2 linked regions of the Thermogutta terrifontis genome follow. The protein of the gene in region 2 binds, or shares a complex with, the protein of the main gene of each other region. Links are inferred from orthologs where the notes say so. Each region holds a gene or a part of one and is shown on either strand. Other genes may lie near its edges.

What was found.
Region 1: the proteins of smc (region 2) and THTE_RS16605 are in contact, whole or in part, in a crystal structure (PDB 3ZGX), measured with the Bacillus subtilis proteins. The link is inferred for Thermogutta terrifontis from one-to-one orthologs.

What each region holds. Positions count from the first base shown.
Region 1 is NZ_CP018477.1:4,482,086-4,488,716, forward strand. What follows is about bases 2,677-5,465. They hold THTE_RS16605 (segregation and condensation protein A), read left to right. Parts: upstream 2,677-3,548; coding sequence 3,549-4,382; downstream 4,383-5,465. Other genes in these bases: THTE_RS16600 (mannose-1-phosphate guanylyltransferase), read left to right, coding at 2,677-3,480; THTE_RS16610 (MBL fold metallo-hydrolase), read left to right, coding at 4,469-5,416. In the rest of the region: THTE_RS16590 (sugar phosphate isomerase/epimerase family protein), read left to right, coding at 280-1,029; THTE_RS16595 (DUF4261 domain-containing protein), read left to right, coding at 1,470-2,240; more of THTE_RS16600, read left to right, coding at 2,353-2,676; THTE_RS16615 (response regulator), read left to right, coding at 5,950-6,411; gltX (glutamate--tRNA ligase), read left to right, coding at 6,490-6,631. UniProt on the Bacillus subtilis protein: Participates in chromosomal partition during cell division. May act via the formation of a condensin-like complex containing Smc and ScpB that pull DNA away from mid-cell into both cell halves.
Region 2 is NZ_CP018477.1:552,496-560,575, forward strand. Bases 3,421-7,658 are described here. They hold smc (chromosome segregation protein SMC), read right to left. Parts: upstream 7,269-7,658; coding sequence 3,621-7,268; downstream 3,421-3,620. In the rest of the region: THTE_RS02020 (sugar porter family MFS transporter), read left to right, coding at 1-103; THTE_RS02025 (right-handed parallel beta-helix repeat-containing protein), read right to left, coding at 193-1,200; THTE_RS02030 (diguanylate cyclase), read right to left, coding at 1,678-3,411; THTE_RS02040 (desulfoferrodoxin), read right to left, coding at 7,720-8,080. UniProt on the Bacillus subtilis protein: Required for chromosome condensation and partitioning.

The sequences.
Region 1 (6,631 bases), 3.9 Mb from region 2 along the record:
AAACCGACTTTTGGAAACAAGGAAAACTGGACAAACCGCGTTTTCCCAGGCATGCGCCGGTCGCCCACCACGGTTGCCAAGGCTGCCCCATCGCCGGTAAGCTTACGGTTTAAGGCCCTGAACTGCCCGCCACCGAGCTTCAGAGCGCAAATTTTTTCGGTGTGCGGGGTAAGGTATGAAAGTTAGGAAAAGGAAGCGGTGTTAGGGAAAGAACTCGTCCCCTGCCGCGTGACGGAGCTTCGTGAATAGCACAACGGATTGAAGGAAGGAGGAAACTGAGTGATCATCGCTGCAACCACCCGGTGTTTTGCCAATCTCCCACTGGAAGCGGCGTTCGAACGTCTCAATGATCTCGAATTCACGCATGTGGAAATCATTGCCCATGAGACAGAAGGGCACCTGAAACCGTCAGAAATCGCGGCTGACCTGGATCGGGCGATTGCCATTTGCCGTAATACCCATCGCCTGACTCCGGTGGCCTACAGTGTGGACATTGAAGCGCAGGGGGAAGAGTATTACCGGCAATTCGCCGCCTGCTGCAAACTGGCCAAGGCAACGCGGGTGGTGACGGTGGTGGTCCGTGCTTCCGAACTGGGAACGCCGTTTAACGAGGAAGTGGAGCGGCTGCAACGGATGGTGGCGATTGCCGCTATGGAGGAGGTTGTCGTGGCCATGCTCGTCGAGACTGGCCGCATGAGCGAATCACCAGAAACCGCCGCCGTGCTCTGCCATCACGCCAAAGGACTTGGCATCTGCCTGGATCCCAGCTACTTCATATACGGTCGGGCGTCCCCCCCCAGTATGGAGCCGATCCTTAAATACGTGCGGCACGTCCGACTGCGCGACACCAAAAAGGACCGCTTTCAGGTGAGAGTGGGCCAGGGAGAAGTGGAGTACAGCAAGCTTCTTGCCAATCTCAGCCGGTACGAATACGATCGGGCCCTTTCGATCGACATCCTTCCCGAGCCAGGCGTGGACCAAAACGCCGAACTCCGGAAATTCCGGCTCCTTTTGGAAACACTTCTTTGAAACACGCTGGATTCCTTCGGCCGCACAAAGGACGCAATCACAACAGCCGTTGGCATCGGAAGTTATATACCTCCCAATCCCGGCGGTTGCTTCAAGCGCGCTGCGATGGAACTACTGTACTGTTATGAGTGATGTTCGACCGGACGTCGGGGCAATTCACGAATTTCCGCTACCGGAATTCGGTGGGGCCGTGCTCCATGCAGCATGGGAGCGATTCATCAAGCCCCGGAAGAAAATGCATGAGTGAATTTCGGATCCCTTTTGCCTTGCTCTTTTTTTCCGGCTGCGCTAGAATGCGCAAGTCACGCGGATGTCCGTCGGCAAAGGGATACGACTGGGGATTGGTCGCCGATGAGGGCCTTTGCGGGGGCACCCGGTGGTCACAATGGCGCCCTCTTACTGGGCGTGTAAAAACGTGCGGAGAGATTGAGAGGTGATTTATGGAACCCCCGCTGGCAATGGTGTTGTTACGGTCTCCTACCAAACCGTCTTTGGAAAAGCTCGACGAAGCCCTCCAGGCAAACTGGGAGGGTCTCCCGGCCCTTGAGGAAGCTCTCGTGGCGCTGCCCCCGGATCTGGATTTGCCGCCATTTCAGGCGATTCGGATAGGCGATACCGTGGCCTTCATCCTTTCGGAAGATGACCCCGTTCCGAAAGAGGATCTCGAGCTCGCCTGCCTGTCGGCCTGGTACTGGCCGGATGCCCATGAGGCCATCGATAAGCACACGGCGCATCTGGTCGTTGTTCTGCCCGAACCGCCGCAGGATCCCCTTGAGCGGTACATTCTTCTGACTCAAATCACAGCGGCTCTGGCTCAGATTACGGATTCCGTGGCGGTGTTTTGGCCCCGTTCCCTCCTGGTCCACAAGCCGGAAGACTTTATCAATTCGGCGCGACAGATGGGACCGGGGCAGTTTCCGCTGGAGCTGTGGGTGGCCTTTCACGGAGAGATCGAGGAGGATCAAACTCTGACTTTATTCACCCGGGGTATGGCGGCCTTTTCACTTCCCGAAATTGAAGTCTACAACACCCGGCAGCAACCGCAGTTTGTCTACGAGCGGGTGTACAACATCGCATATTATCTGCTCGAAAATGGTCCGGTCATCCATGATGGAGAGACGGTCGGGATGAGCCAGGACGAGCAATATAAAGTGCGGATCGGTCCGTCCCGCCTTGAACCGCGGATTCGGGCTCTCCAGGTGGAAATGTGAGCTGAGCCTCCCCGGGGACGTCCATCTTCCTTGGGATGATTGTCCCGGATTGCACTGTCACATCAGGTGAGAGCAAGCGAATGGATTAAGGGAGTTTCGGGAGACGGCACACATGCTCCATGCGGTGATTTTGGCTGGGGGATCCGGAACCCGCCTCTGGCCGGAGAGTCGCGCCGCCCGTCCCAAGCAACTCCTGCCCATCGGGGGAGAGAAAAGTTTACTCCGGGCCACGGTGGATCGCGTTCTGCCGCTGGTTCCTCTGGATCGTATCTTCGTGGCGACGAGCAAAGATTTAGCGCCTGCAATCGCGGAAGAGCTGTCTTTTCTTCCCCGGACGGCGATCCTAGTGGAACCGGCTCCCCGCAACACGGCACCGTGTTTGGGCCTGGCCGCCGCTCGGCTTCTGCGGGAAGACCCGGACGCGATCATGGCGGTGTTGCCCGCCGACCATGTGGTGTCGCCGGATGAAGCGTTTATCCAGGATTTGCAAACCGGCGTGCGGCTGGTCATGGAAGATCCTCGGCGGTTGGTGACGTTCGGCATCCCGCCTACATATCCCTCACCCTCTTTCGGCTACATTGAGCGCGGTGAACCTCTGGCTCTTCCCGAGAGCAGTAAACTTGAGGAGCCCGTTCGGACGGAGACAGCGCCCCAACACCGAATATTTCAGGCGCGACAGTTCTGGGAAAAGCCATCTCGGGAAACGGCTCAAAAATACCTGGAAGCCGGTACTTTCTACTGGAATGCGGGCATTTTTGTTTGGAAGGCCGCCACTTTGTGGCAGGCGCTGGAGGAGTACTGTCCGGAAGTTTTTCAGCCCCTTGCCCGAATTGCCGCAGCCGCTGACTCACCCCGATTCGGCGAGATTCTGGAATCCGAATTCCAGCAGATCAAAAGCATCTCCATTGACTATGCGGTGATGGAAAAGGCAAACAATGTTGTCGTGATCGAGGCGACGTTTCGCTGGGATGACGTTGGTGGTTGGCGGGCACTGGAGCGGCTGCTGACCGTGGATGAGAGAGGTAACGTCGCTGATGCCCCGCGGGTGATCTTTTGGGATGCAGATGGCACGATCGTTCACAGTCGCCGGGATGACCATCTTATCGCCACGCTGGGGGTCAAAGACCTGGTTGTTGTGGTCACTCCGGACGTCACACTTGTGGCTGACAAAAATCGCGAGGAAGATGTTCGCAATCTTCTGAAGGAGCTGGAACGGCGGGGATGGCGGGAGTATTTGTAATGCATCGCGGCAAAGGATTTTAGAACGTGTGGGGTATGCCCGGGCCCATGGCCGAAAGGTGAACCAGAATGGCGGGTGGAACGACAGAATTCCGCGTCAATCTGGACGTCTTCCGCGGCCCGCTCGATGTTCTCCTCTACCTCATTCGCAAACACGAGCTGGCCATCACGGAGATTTCGGTTTCAGAAATCGCGGAACAGTTCCTGCAGTTTGTGGAATCAGCCCAGCCGCTGGATGTTGACACGGCAGCCGACTATCTGGCCATGGCAAGCTGGCTGGTGGAGCTCAAATCTTATGAACTGTTACCGCACGGGGAGGAGATGCCAGAGGAATTTGTCTCCGAACCGCGTGAAGAATTGGTCCGGCGGCTTCTGGAGTACAAGCGCTACCGGGATCTGGCGTATCTGCTTGAGGAGCGTGCCAAAGAATGGCAAACGCGTCTCCGGCGTCTGAGCGATGACCTCGGGGAGAGCCCGATTCAGCCCGCGGATGAACCGCTGCAAGAAGTCCACCTGTGGGACCTGGTCCAGGCTTTTTTGAGGGTCCTCCAGGAAAGCGAGGTCCAGGCAGGAACGACGCTCGTCTATGATGACACCCCCATCCAGGTCTTCATGGAGCGTATCTATCGGCGGTTGCTCGATTGCCAACAACTCGCGTTTCGCGAACTCTTCTTGCCCGGGATGCACAAATCCACGCTGGTTGGGATCTTCATGGCGGTGCTGGAGTTGGTACGATTCGGCTTTATTCGTGTCCACCAAGAAGAACTCTTTGGCGAGATTCTCCTCTCTCTCCGCGAGGACCGCCCCCCGTATCACCCCTGGGAACCGCCTCCGGCAACCGAAGAAGGGGAGATGGCCAACGGCACGACCACTGGGCAAGCCTCTTCCCAAAGCGGACAATAGACGTTTCCATGAAGTTGGCTGGGGCTTACCGGGCTTATAGTGACGCTCTTTGGAACAAGGGCGGAAATCACCCACCTGGAGACGTGATGGTCCCTTCGGAAAAGCGTGCCGCGGTGAGTTCGGAAAATCGCAAATCACAAAATCATGATGAGCGGTGTTTGGGAGCTTCCGGCGAAGAGGCCCTGAAGTCGGTCCTGCTAGAAGATCTGCCGATCAAGAGGCTCTCGCACAAAAACATCACCATCGAGGGGTATTCCCGGGCCGCCTTTCAGACCTACTGGCGGATCCCGGAGTTCCGGCTCGGTTTTGATCTGGGGGGCCAACCGTGGGCATTCATGGGGACGCCCTCATGGTTTGTGTCACACACCCATATCGATCATGTGGTGGCCCTTCCGGCGTATGTTTCGCGGCGGCGGATGATGAAGATGGAACCGCCCACTATTTACCTGCCGGAACAGGCCGTCCCGCTCGTGGAAAGGCTCCTTCACATCATCGCGCGGCTGGATCGGGGACGCCTTCCCTGCCAGCTTGTGCCGACAGCGCCTGGCCAGGAAGTCGAGCTCTCCCGAGAACTCGTCGTCACAACGGTTCCCACCCAGCACACCGTCCCCTCGCTGGGATTCATCGTTTGGGAACGACGGAAAAAACTGAAACCGGAGTTCCATGGGCTGCCCGGCGAGAAAATCCGGGATCTGCGTCTCAGTGGCGTGGAGGTCACCAACGAAATCCGTCTGCCGCGGGTCGCCTATCTCGGCGACACACGGGTGGACGTCCTGGACGAGTACCCCGACCTGTACCGGGCAGAAGTGCTCATCATGGAGGTTACTTTTCTTTCGCCCCATCACCGTGGGGAAAAGATTCGGAAATTTGGGCATGTGCATATTGACGACCTGGTCGCCCGGCGAGACCGCTTTCAGAACGAGCTGATCATCGCCTCCCATTTCAGCATCCGCTACACGCCGCGATTGATTGAGAAGCTCGCCCGAAAGGCAATTCCAGATATGCTGGGCGGGCGACTCCAATTATGGCTGTAACCTTGGCCGCCATTTGGCGGGCAGCTTTGTGCCATATGTCGGGGTGGCTGACCCATCCCCACTTTTTGGAAGGATCTGTCGGAATCTGAAGCCATTGCCCGCGGTAAGGGGCATTCATGAATTGCGTCTACCGTGCAATCAGCGGTATACAGACCTGATAAGCACGTCCCTCCGAGAATTTTTTCGGAGGGGCACGCTCGTCGTGCCCGACGCAAGGAACGTAGCACAGCGGACCCGACGAGCGGGTCCATCCGACCATTGCCCGCGGTAGGGGCAATTCATGAATTGCCCCTACCAAACATCAAAAACTTGGCTCTGCCAAAATGCGGATGGATTAGGCCGCTCATCCAGCGGCCACGCGGCGGGTGGCTTCTGCCCCGTCCGAAAGGGCCAGCCTCCTGCGGAATAAGATCTCTCTCGGCGGTGATCGCCAGCGGGTATAATGGGCCGATATGCTAGCCACCGGCCCTGTGTTCCCATTCCGCTGGGCGCAGCAAATTCTGGCGGAGAGCGAAACCACCATAACGAGGGGGATGATGAGTCAAAAGAGTAAGATTCTCATAGCGGACGACCACCCCACCAACGTGGAGCTTTTGGAAGCGTATCTGTCCCAGTGCGACTGCGACATTTACGTCGCCAGCGATGGACTGCAAACCCTGGAGCTTGCCCGCAAAGTCCATCCCGACGTCATCCTCCTCGACATCATGATGCCCAAAATGAGCGGGTTTGAGGTTTGTCAGCGGCTGAAAAGCGACCCCGCCACCAAAGACATCATGATTCTGATGGTGACAGCTCTCAATGAGTTGGGCGATATCGAGCGGGCCGTGGCGGCGGGATGCGATGATTTTCTCAGTAAACCCATCCATAAGCCAGAATTACTCAAACGTGTCGAAAACATGCTCAAGCTCCGTCATGTGACGGATGAGCTGGAGCGGCTTCGCGCGTACATCGACGCGATGGAACAGAGACGGCAGACCGGCCCCACCACCACCTAAGCTCGGAACTCTATCTTGGGTTCGCTTATACCTTTACACTTCATGGCAGAATAACGATCCGGAAAAACACCAAATACGATGAGCGTTCGCACGAGATTTGCCCCCAGTCCGACGGGTTACCTCCACATTGGCGGTGTTCGCACGGCCCTCTTCTGCTGGCTGTTCGCCCGCCGTCATGGAGGACAGTTCATCCTGCGGATTGACGACACGGATCAGCAGC
Region 2 (8,080 bases):
CTACAGCAGCATTTGCGTGCTGGGGTTTGTTGTGATCGCGTTAGCGCTTCCGGAAACCAAGGGGAAGAGCCTCGAACAAATCGAGCACGAACTCCTGGGCTGACGCGATGTTCCCGCTGACCGGGCCAGGGGCCAGCGGACTATTTCACCGGTCACGGGCATCACCGGTCAAGTCTCCGCGTGGCACGTCGGTCAAGGGTTGGAACTGTTTGCTGGGGATGGTGGCTCGATGGCATCGAGGCCGCCCTGCTTTTCCTGGCCATCTACAAACAGACGCCCCCCTTTGTCCACCCAGGCGGGTGCCGTGTTGCCCAGCACCTGGCTGTTGAACACGTGCAATTCCGAGTACGGAAAAGTGATGATTTGGGCCGCTCCATTGTCTCCGAGAAGTGAATCCAAGAGATCTGCGCGACAGGCACCGCCGATGGAAAGCCCGGCCCGGCCGTTTCCCCGCAGGACAACCCTTTGCAGACGGATCTCCCGGGCTGTGTTGGCGAGGCTGATTCCATCCAGTTGATAGCCCTGGATGGTGAGGTCCCGGATGGTTACCCCATGCACGTGATGGAGCGTGATTCCCACGGTGAGTTTCGCGTAGCGGAGGGGATAATCTTCCGGCCGGTGGTCGGGTTCCACGCAAAAGTAAATTTTTCCTTCAAAGAGACACCATTCGAGTGGTTCGAGCTTGGGTGGTGCTTCGGAAGAGTTGGTCACAAAGACCCGTTTTGCCGGTCGGTCGCCGAGAAAGAGTTGCTGATGACTTCTCTGTTCTGGCGTGAACCGATAGACGGCCCGTCCCCAGCGTTGCCAGGCCTGCCGATCCAGTTCCCAGGCGTCCACTGGAACGGGAGCGGAGCCGTCCAGCACGGCCCCGTTTCCGTCGAGGATGAGGTCCTGCAGAATTCCCCGACTGAGGCGCTGACCGGCCAGCGTGATCGATTCGCGATAGGGCGTCTTTGTGGGAGCCAGCACAATGCGATCCCCCGGCTGCGCCAGCTCAATCGCCCGGGTAATCGACCGCACAGGCCCGTCGACGGTGCTCCCTGGGGTGGCCACCCGGCCGAAAAACGCATCGTCGCCGGCCTCATTGTTGACAAAAATATCGCGCCCGGGGCTGCTCCCCACCTCAGCAATCCAGCAGCCGACAATAACGGCCACAACCAGTGTTCCACGAAATGCGAGCCGATTCTCTCTCGACACCATGGTTCAGGGATCCTTCGCGGCACAATCCATCAGATATGAAGGAGTATGTGAAAGCCTTGTGCCAGCGTGTCAGGTCAGGCTTGAGTGAAAAATTTCTTAATTGCCCAAGTTTAGCATCGGGCAGTCATCGCTGCCAACGGGATGGCGGGGTGCCTCGGTGGGGAACTTCGGAGGGCACGCTCATTGTGCCCGATAATAGGGATGGATGATCAAACGTTGAACGGCGGACCTGACAAGCAGGTCCCTCCGAGAAATCATCCGGAGGGCACGCTCATTGTGCCCGATATTAGGGATGGATGATCAAACGTTGAACGGCGGACCTGACAAGCAGGTCCCTCCGGAAAACGTCCCTCCGGGAAAAACGGGCCCGACAAGCGGGTCCCTCCGATGTTGTAGGGGCAATTCATGAATTGCCTCTCCAGCAATTCGGCGAGATCGTCGTGCCCGGCGAAACTGGCCTGCAGCGGGGAAAGACTGTTAATCGACTATGGAACTCGCACCGCAACCGAAGTGTTCCCCAAGAGGATTCTGAACGGCCGAGGCGAAGGCAAGGATGTCCACAGCGAGTTCCTGAATCCGGCTGGCAGCTCCCACAAGATGGGCGCAAAGGTCTGGTGGTTTTTCGGCAAGTTTTTGCGCCATCTTGTCGCGTTCCTGGTCGATCTGGTTGAGCGCGTCCTGGATGATCTCTTCCGCGGTGTTATCTCCCGCCGGTTGCTGGCCGTTTGCCCGGGCGCGCTCCGAAAGCACAAGGTTTCGGAACCAGCGGAGGAGGGAGGCCCGACTCACCACTCCGACGGGAACGCCTCGGTCGGTGATGATCACCCGTCGCATGGCCACGCGGCAGAGGAACTCGTAGATCACCCGCACCGGCGTGTCGGCGGGATACGTGATGACGTGGGGCCGCATGAGCTCCGAGATGGGACGGTTCCAGCCTTCCGAGGAAGTGATGGCCTCCATGAGGTCCTTTTCCGAGACGATTCCGATGAGTTGTCCGTTTTCGTTGACCACGGGAGCGGAGCTAATGCGTGAGCGGAGAAAGTAAGCCGCCACGTGTTCCACTGTCTCATCGCCCTGGAGAGGGGCCACGATGGGCGTCATGACGTGCTCCGCCAAAATCCCCTCGAAGAGGTCATGACGTCGATGAGACTCGTCCAGATTGAATTCCACATTCTGGTTGACCGTTCGAAAACTGACCACCCGGTCACGGCCAGTGCGTTTAGCACAGAGCAGGGCCTGATCCGCTTGATCGACGAGCTGTTCGGGCGTGAGTGTGTCCTCGTAAAGACCGGAAACGCCGATGCTACAGCTCACTGTGAGCTTTTTATCCACCACATCGATTTGCGTTGCCCGCAACATTTCCCGAAATCGCTCCGCCCAATTGACGGCCTGCTCTTCGGTCGTTTCCGGAAGCAGCACGCAGAACTCTTCACCGCCATATCGGGCCACCACATCGGAGTGCCGGCAGGAACGGAGGAGTGTATCGGCTGCGACCTTAAGGACCACATCGCCCACCGGATGCCCGTATACATCGTTGATTCGCTTGAAAAAGTCGAGGTCGAGCATCGCACAACTGAGGGGACGATTGGTTCGTCGGGCCCGCTGGAATTCGTAGGAGAGAATGTCGTAAAAACTGCGCTGAGAGAGAAGCCCGGTGAGGGCATCCGTGCGGGCAAGTTGCTGGAGTTTGCGTTCGCCTTCCAGGATGCGAGCGGCTGCCCGAAGTCGGGCCACCAGTTCCGCCTCGCGGATCGGTTTGGAAAGAAAGTCATCGGCCCCGCTTTCCAGCCCCTCCACGACCCATTTCGGATCGTTCCGGGAAGTCAGAATGAGCAAATAAACGTAATGTGGTAGGGGCAACCGCCGGATTTCGCGGCAGAGCTGAGGGCCTTCCACGCCCGGCATTTCCCAGTCCGTGATCACAATGTCGGGCGGCTCCTCACGAGCCATTTGGAGGGCCTCGCTGCCGTTGGCCGCCTCCCGCACGCAATAGCCGGCCCGAGTCAACCACCGTGCGAGAATCCTTCGAATGAGATCGTCGTCATCAGCGACAATGATGTTCCGAATATGAATCGGTGCGGTGACCCCAGATGGTGCAACAGTGGACATGTTGTCCGTCTGGCCGGAGGGCGCATCCTTCGGCTCCACAGTCGGCTGGGGAGTGATGAAGCCCTCCGGCTCCAAAACGCGGTTGGTTTGTGCCTCGCTCATACGATTCATCACCACAGTCTGCGTTCCCAGCAATCCACATCTTCCCTGTAACCATAGCCCAGCCCGTGGCACGCGACACCGTTTTTCAACCCTTGGAGAGCCTCAAATCGGGCAGGGATGTAGTGAAGGAGCCGAGTGTAACAGCAAAACCGAAAAAAAGAGCTTCGCCGACCAGTTCACCCCGTGGCGGGGGGCAATAGTCTCCCATTTCAGGCCGCTTTTTCCTGGGTGCGTGAAGATTCACTTCTCGCCGGGGCGGTGCTCAAGATTTCGCCGTTATCGCTGAGGTCCTCAAATCGAACAGAAACGCGTTTGGACACCCCCGACTCTTCCATTGTGATCCCGTAAATCGTGTCCGCGCAGGTGACGGTGCGCTTGGAGTGCGTGACGATGACGAATTGTGTGAGTGAGAGAAACTCCCGCAGCACGCGGGTGAAGCGATCGATATTGGCTTCATCCAAGGCCGCGTCCACCTCGTCAAGGACACAAAACGGACTGGGGCGACTGCGAAAGATGGCCAGAAGCAATGCGACGCACGTCAGGCTCTTTTCCCCACCGCTGAGCAGTGAGATATTGCGGGGTTCCTTTCCGGGAGGGCGGGCGATGATTTCGATCCCACTTTCCAGTATGTCAACGCCTTCCTCCAGCTCAATACTGGCCTGGCCTCCGCCGAAGAGCTCCCGAAACAGCATGGCGAAATGTTCGCTCACCGTCTGCAAGGTCGCGGCGAAGAGACGGCGGCTGTCGGCGTTGATCCGTTCGATGATCCGCAAAAGCGCCGCTTTCGCTGAGACGAGATCCTGATACTGGCTGGAGAGTGTGTTGTAGCGCTCCTCGAGTTCGCGGAGTTCCTCCAGCGCTTCCAGGTTGACGTTACCCAAATAGTGAATCTTCCGACGCAGATCGTCGATGGCCGCGGCGATTTCGGCCCGGTCGCGTGTTTCCTCGGGTGAGGCGGGCTGATCGATTTCTGCCAGAGAGATGTTGTAATCCTCTTCCGCCCGCTGGAGCAGGGTCGCTTTTTCGTGCCGGATGGAGTTGAGCTCGAGATCAATTTTGTGTCGTTGTTCCTCGGTTTCCTTGAGGCGGCGACGCGTTTCCTGGAGGCGGTGCTGAAGGGCCTGCCGCTGCTTGTGGACGGCTTCCCGCTCCTCTCCTGCCTGGTGCAGGGCAAGCGTGAGACCGTCCTTTGCGGAATAGAGTTCAGCCAGCGTCATCTCCACAGAGAGGATCTTTCGCTGGGATTGCCGCCAGGCCGTTTCCGTTTCTGAAAAACGTAGCTGAAGATCCGCCAACTCTTTCAGGCGTTCCTGCGCCGCCTGTTCCTGTCGTCGCAGTTCGTGACGAAGGGCTTGCAGTCGTTCTTCGCTTTTGGCCAGCTCGACCTTGAGTGCCGTGAGCAGGCCGTGATGTTCCTGGACGTCGTTTTCCAGTCGAGATATTTCCTCTCCCAGTCGCGCCAGGTCCTGTTCGATTTGGCGTGCCGCGTTTTCGTAATCACCCTTAGCCTGAACGGCCGCATCTCGGGATTGCCGGAGTTTCTCGCAGGCCTGATCCAGCTCGGCGAATTCACTCTCAATGGATTGCCAGCGCTGCGTGCTTTCCTCGGTCCGCCGCTGCAGTTGCCGCTCTTGCTGTTCGATTTCGCGGAGTTTATCGGCGAGGCGGCGTCGCTGTTCCGTCAACTCGTTCAGATGGGTCTCGGCTTCCTCCCAGGCTCGTCGCGTTTCCTGGAGGTGTGCTTCCAGTTTTCCGGCGGTCTGCTCCCATTCGGCAAGTGCCCGAAGCAGGCTCCGCAATTCGCTGCGTCGGGAGATGAGGCCGGTCACGGCGCTTTTGGGGCCGGCGATCACCAGACCATCCGAAGTGACCACCTCTCCCGCCATGGTGACAAACCGACTTTGGGGATACCGACGCGCCAGCTCCAGCCCTGTTTCCAGGGACTCCACGAACCATACATTCCCCAAAAGAAGGCGGCGAAGAGGGAGGATCTCCTCGGGGACCATCACAAATTGTTCGGCGTTCCCGAGGACACCGGGAACGGCGGCCAGTTCGCGGGCAACGGCCTCGTGGGAAGACGCCGCGGCGGCGGGTTCCAGGCGGTCCAGGCAGAAGACGCCGACCCGGCCGGTGAGGCCCGCATTGCCCTGCCGAAGTTGCTCCAGGAAGGGACGGCTATCTCGAAGGACGACCCATTGGGGGGCGTCTCCCAGCGCTGCGTCCACGAGGAACGCCACCTGTAGCTCCACCTGAAACAGATCGGCGACCAGGCCGCAAAGAGAAGCCGCTGCGCCGTCACCGCTCTGGCGCATTCGCTGCAAGAAGTCCTTGACGCCGCTATCGATCCCTTCCAGGCGTTCCTCCCATTCCTGAAGCAGTCGGGCACGTTCCCGCGCCGCCGTCCGTCGTTCCTGCAGCTCGGCCAGTTCCGACTGAACACGAAGACAGTCCTCGCGGCACTGGTCACGGCGTTCCGTAGCCAGGTGGATGCCGTGCTGGATGTCCTCCAGTTCGCGAAGCACATTCTCGTGCCGACGGCGAACGGCCTCGTGCTCCTGGCCAAGGTCGGTGATGACCTGTTGCAGCCGCTCGCGTTCCTGTTGCAACCGTTGAATCGTTGCCGCATGGACCTGCAACTGGCCTTCGTGCTGTCGGGCTTCCGCATCTGCTGCGAGGGATTTTTGAAGCAGTTCCCAGTGCCGCGCGCGGAGTTCCTCATACTCCGTTCGGCGACGGTCGAGAACCTCGAGGCGCTCCGTGAGGAGGCGTTCGCCCTCGGCGATCTGGCGGACGAGGTCGCGATATTGCGACTCCGCTGCCGCCAGGGCCTCCGCCAGGGAATGCCGCTGCGTCTCGACGTCTTCGGCACGGAGCGTCAAACCTGCCAGGGATTTTCTGAGCCGTGTCAATTCCCGTTCCAGTTCGCGGGATCGGGTGTGCTCGTGTTCGAGTTCGGCTTCCGCCGCGGCAATTTGTTCGCGATTGACGGAAAGGGCCTTCTGCAGAGTGGAGAGCTGTTCGTCGCACCGGCTCTGGAGGTCTTCCGCGGTGGCTAGCTCCTGTTCCAGGTGTTCGCACTGGGCGGAAAGGTCGGCCTGAAGCCCAGCCAGGCGGTTCTCTTGCTCTTCCAATCGAGCAAGTTCCTGATTGAATTTCTGCCAATCGAGTCTTGCCAGATGGATCCGCAGGGAGCGTAGTTCCTCGGCGTATTTCTGATAGCGCTGGGCCTTTCCCGCTTGGGAGCGGACCACGCGGAGGCGGCTTTCCACTTCCTCCACGATGTCGCGGAGGCGGACGAGATTCTGTTCGAGGCGCTCCAGCCGCCGCTGCGCTTCGAGCTTGCGGCTTTTGAATCGGCTGATACCGGCCGCCTCTTCGAACACGGCCCGGCGTTCTAACGGGGTTGCCTGGAGAAGCTGGTCGATCTTGCCCTGTTCAATGACCGAGTAAGCCTGGGTGGCCAGGCCGGTGCCCGCCAGCAAATCGCGGATATCCCGCAGTCGGCAGGGCTGCCGATTGATGAGATACTCGCTTTCCCCGCTCCGATAGAGTCGCCGGGTGATGTGAACCTCGGGGGTATCGATGGGCAAAATGCCCCGGGAGTTATCGAGGGTGATGGTGATCTCCGCGAAATTGAGGGGCCGCCGCGTCGCCGACCCATTAAAGATGACATCCGTCATCTCCTTTCCGCGGAGATTCTTGATGCTTTGCTCGCCCAGGACCCACTTGATGGCGTCAACAACATTCGACTTTCCGGAGCCATTTGGCCCGACAATGGCGGTGATCCCCGGACGGAACTCAAACCGGGTCCGGTCGGCGAAGCTCTTAAAGCCCACTATTTCCAACGCTTTGAGCATATCTCCCAGATTCTCACGCCAGTCAGGATCTGTGGGGGAGCATACGACGTTTGGGTGACCTGCCGTCTTCGTCGCGCGCCAGTTCGGGTTATTTTCCCCAGGATACCCGATTCCACCAATCAGGACGAGGTCGTTTTTGAGACGGGGTCACAAGGAGCTTAACGGGAGGGCGGAAGTGGCCCGGCGATGGCCCCTCGGATGTGGCAAATTGAATGTTCTATAGGGGATCTGCTGCGTGCCGGCCTTTTCGCGCCGCGGAATGCCGCAAATATACGACGTTTCCCCTACTTTTTGGCCCCCTGCAAAGACGACATAGGTCCTTGGTAGTGTGAAAAAACTTTACTTCAAGGATTCCAGCGTGGTTGCCCTTCAGCTTGTGCTTGCTTTCACATTTCTGGCCGTGGCCGCCTTTGCGGGGCTTGTGTCTGTGCGTGGTTGAAACGGGATCGGCTCACACGTCCGTTTTCCACAGCCCGTGCAAATTGCAGTATGCACGGATGGTCGCCGCTCCTTTTGTGGCGGGTAATTTCACTTCGGGTTGCTGCCCGGGCTGAAGTTCCACCCGGCACACGGCCTCTTCCGTGACCACCTCCACCCATTCGATGAGATGTTCGGCGGTCATCGGGTGGGGCACACTGCCGACCTTGACATGGAAAGAGGAGCCTTCCCGGGTGGCCACCGGGACATGTTTTTCTTTGGACGCGTCCACGGTGTTTTCCACAAGATGCTTCATGGGCATTTCACAGCAGGTGAGCGTGCCCCGGCCGGCATCCACCACTTCCACAATACGGCCACATTCCTCGCATCGGTAC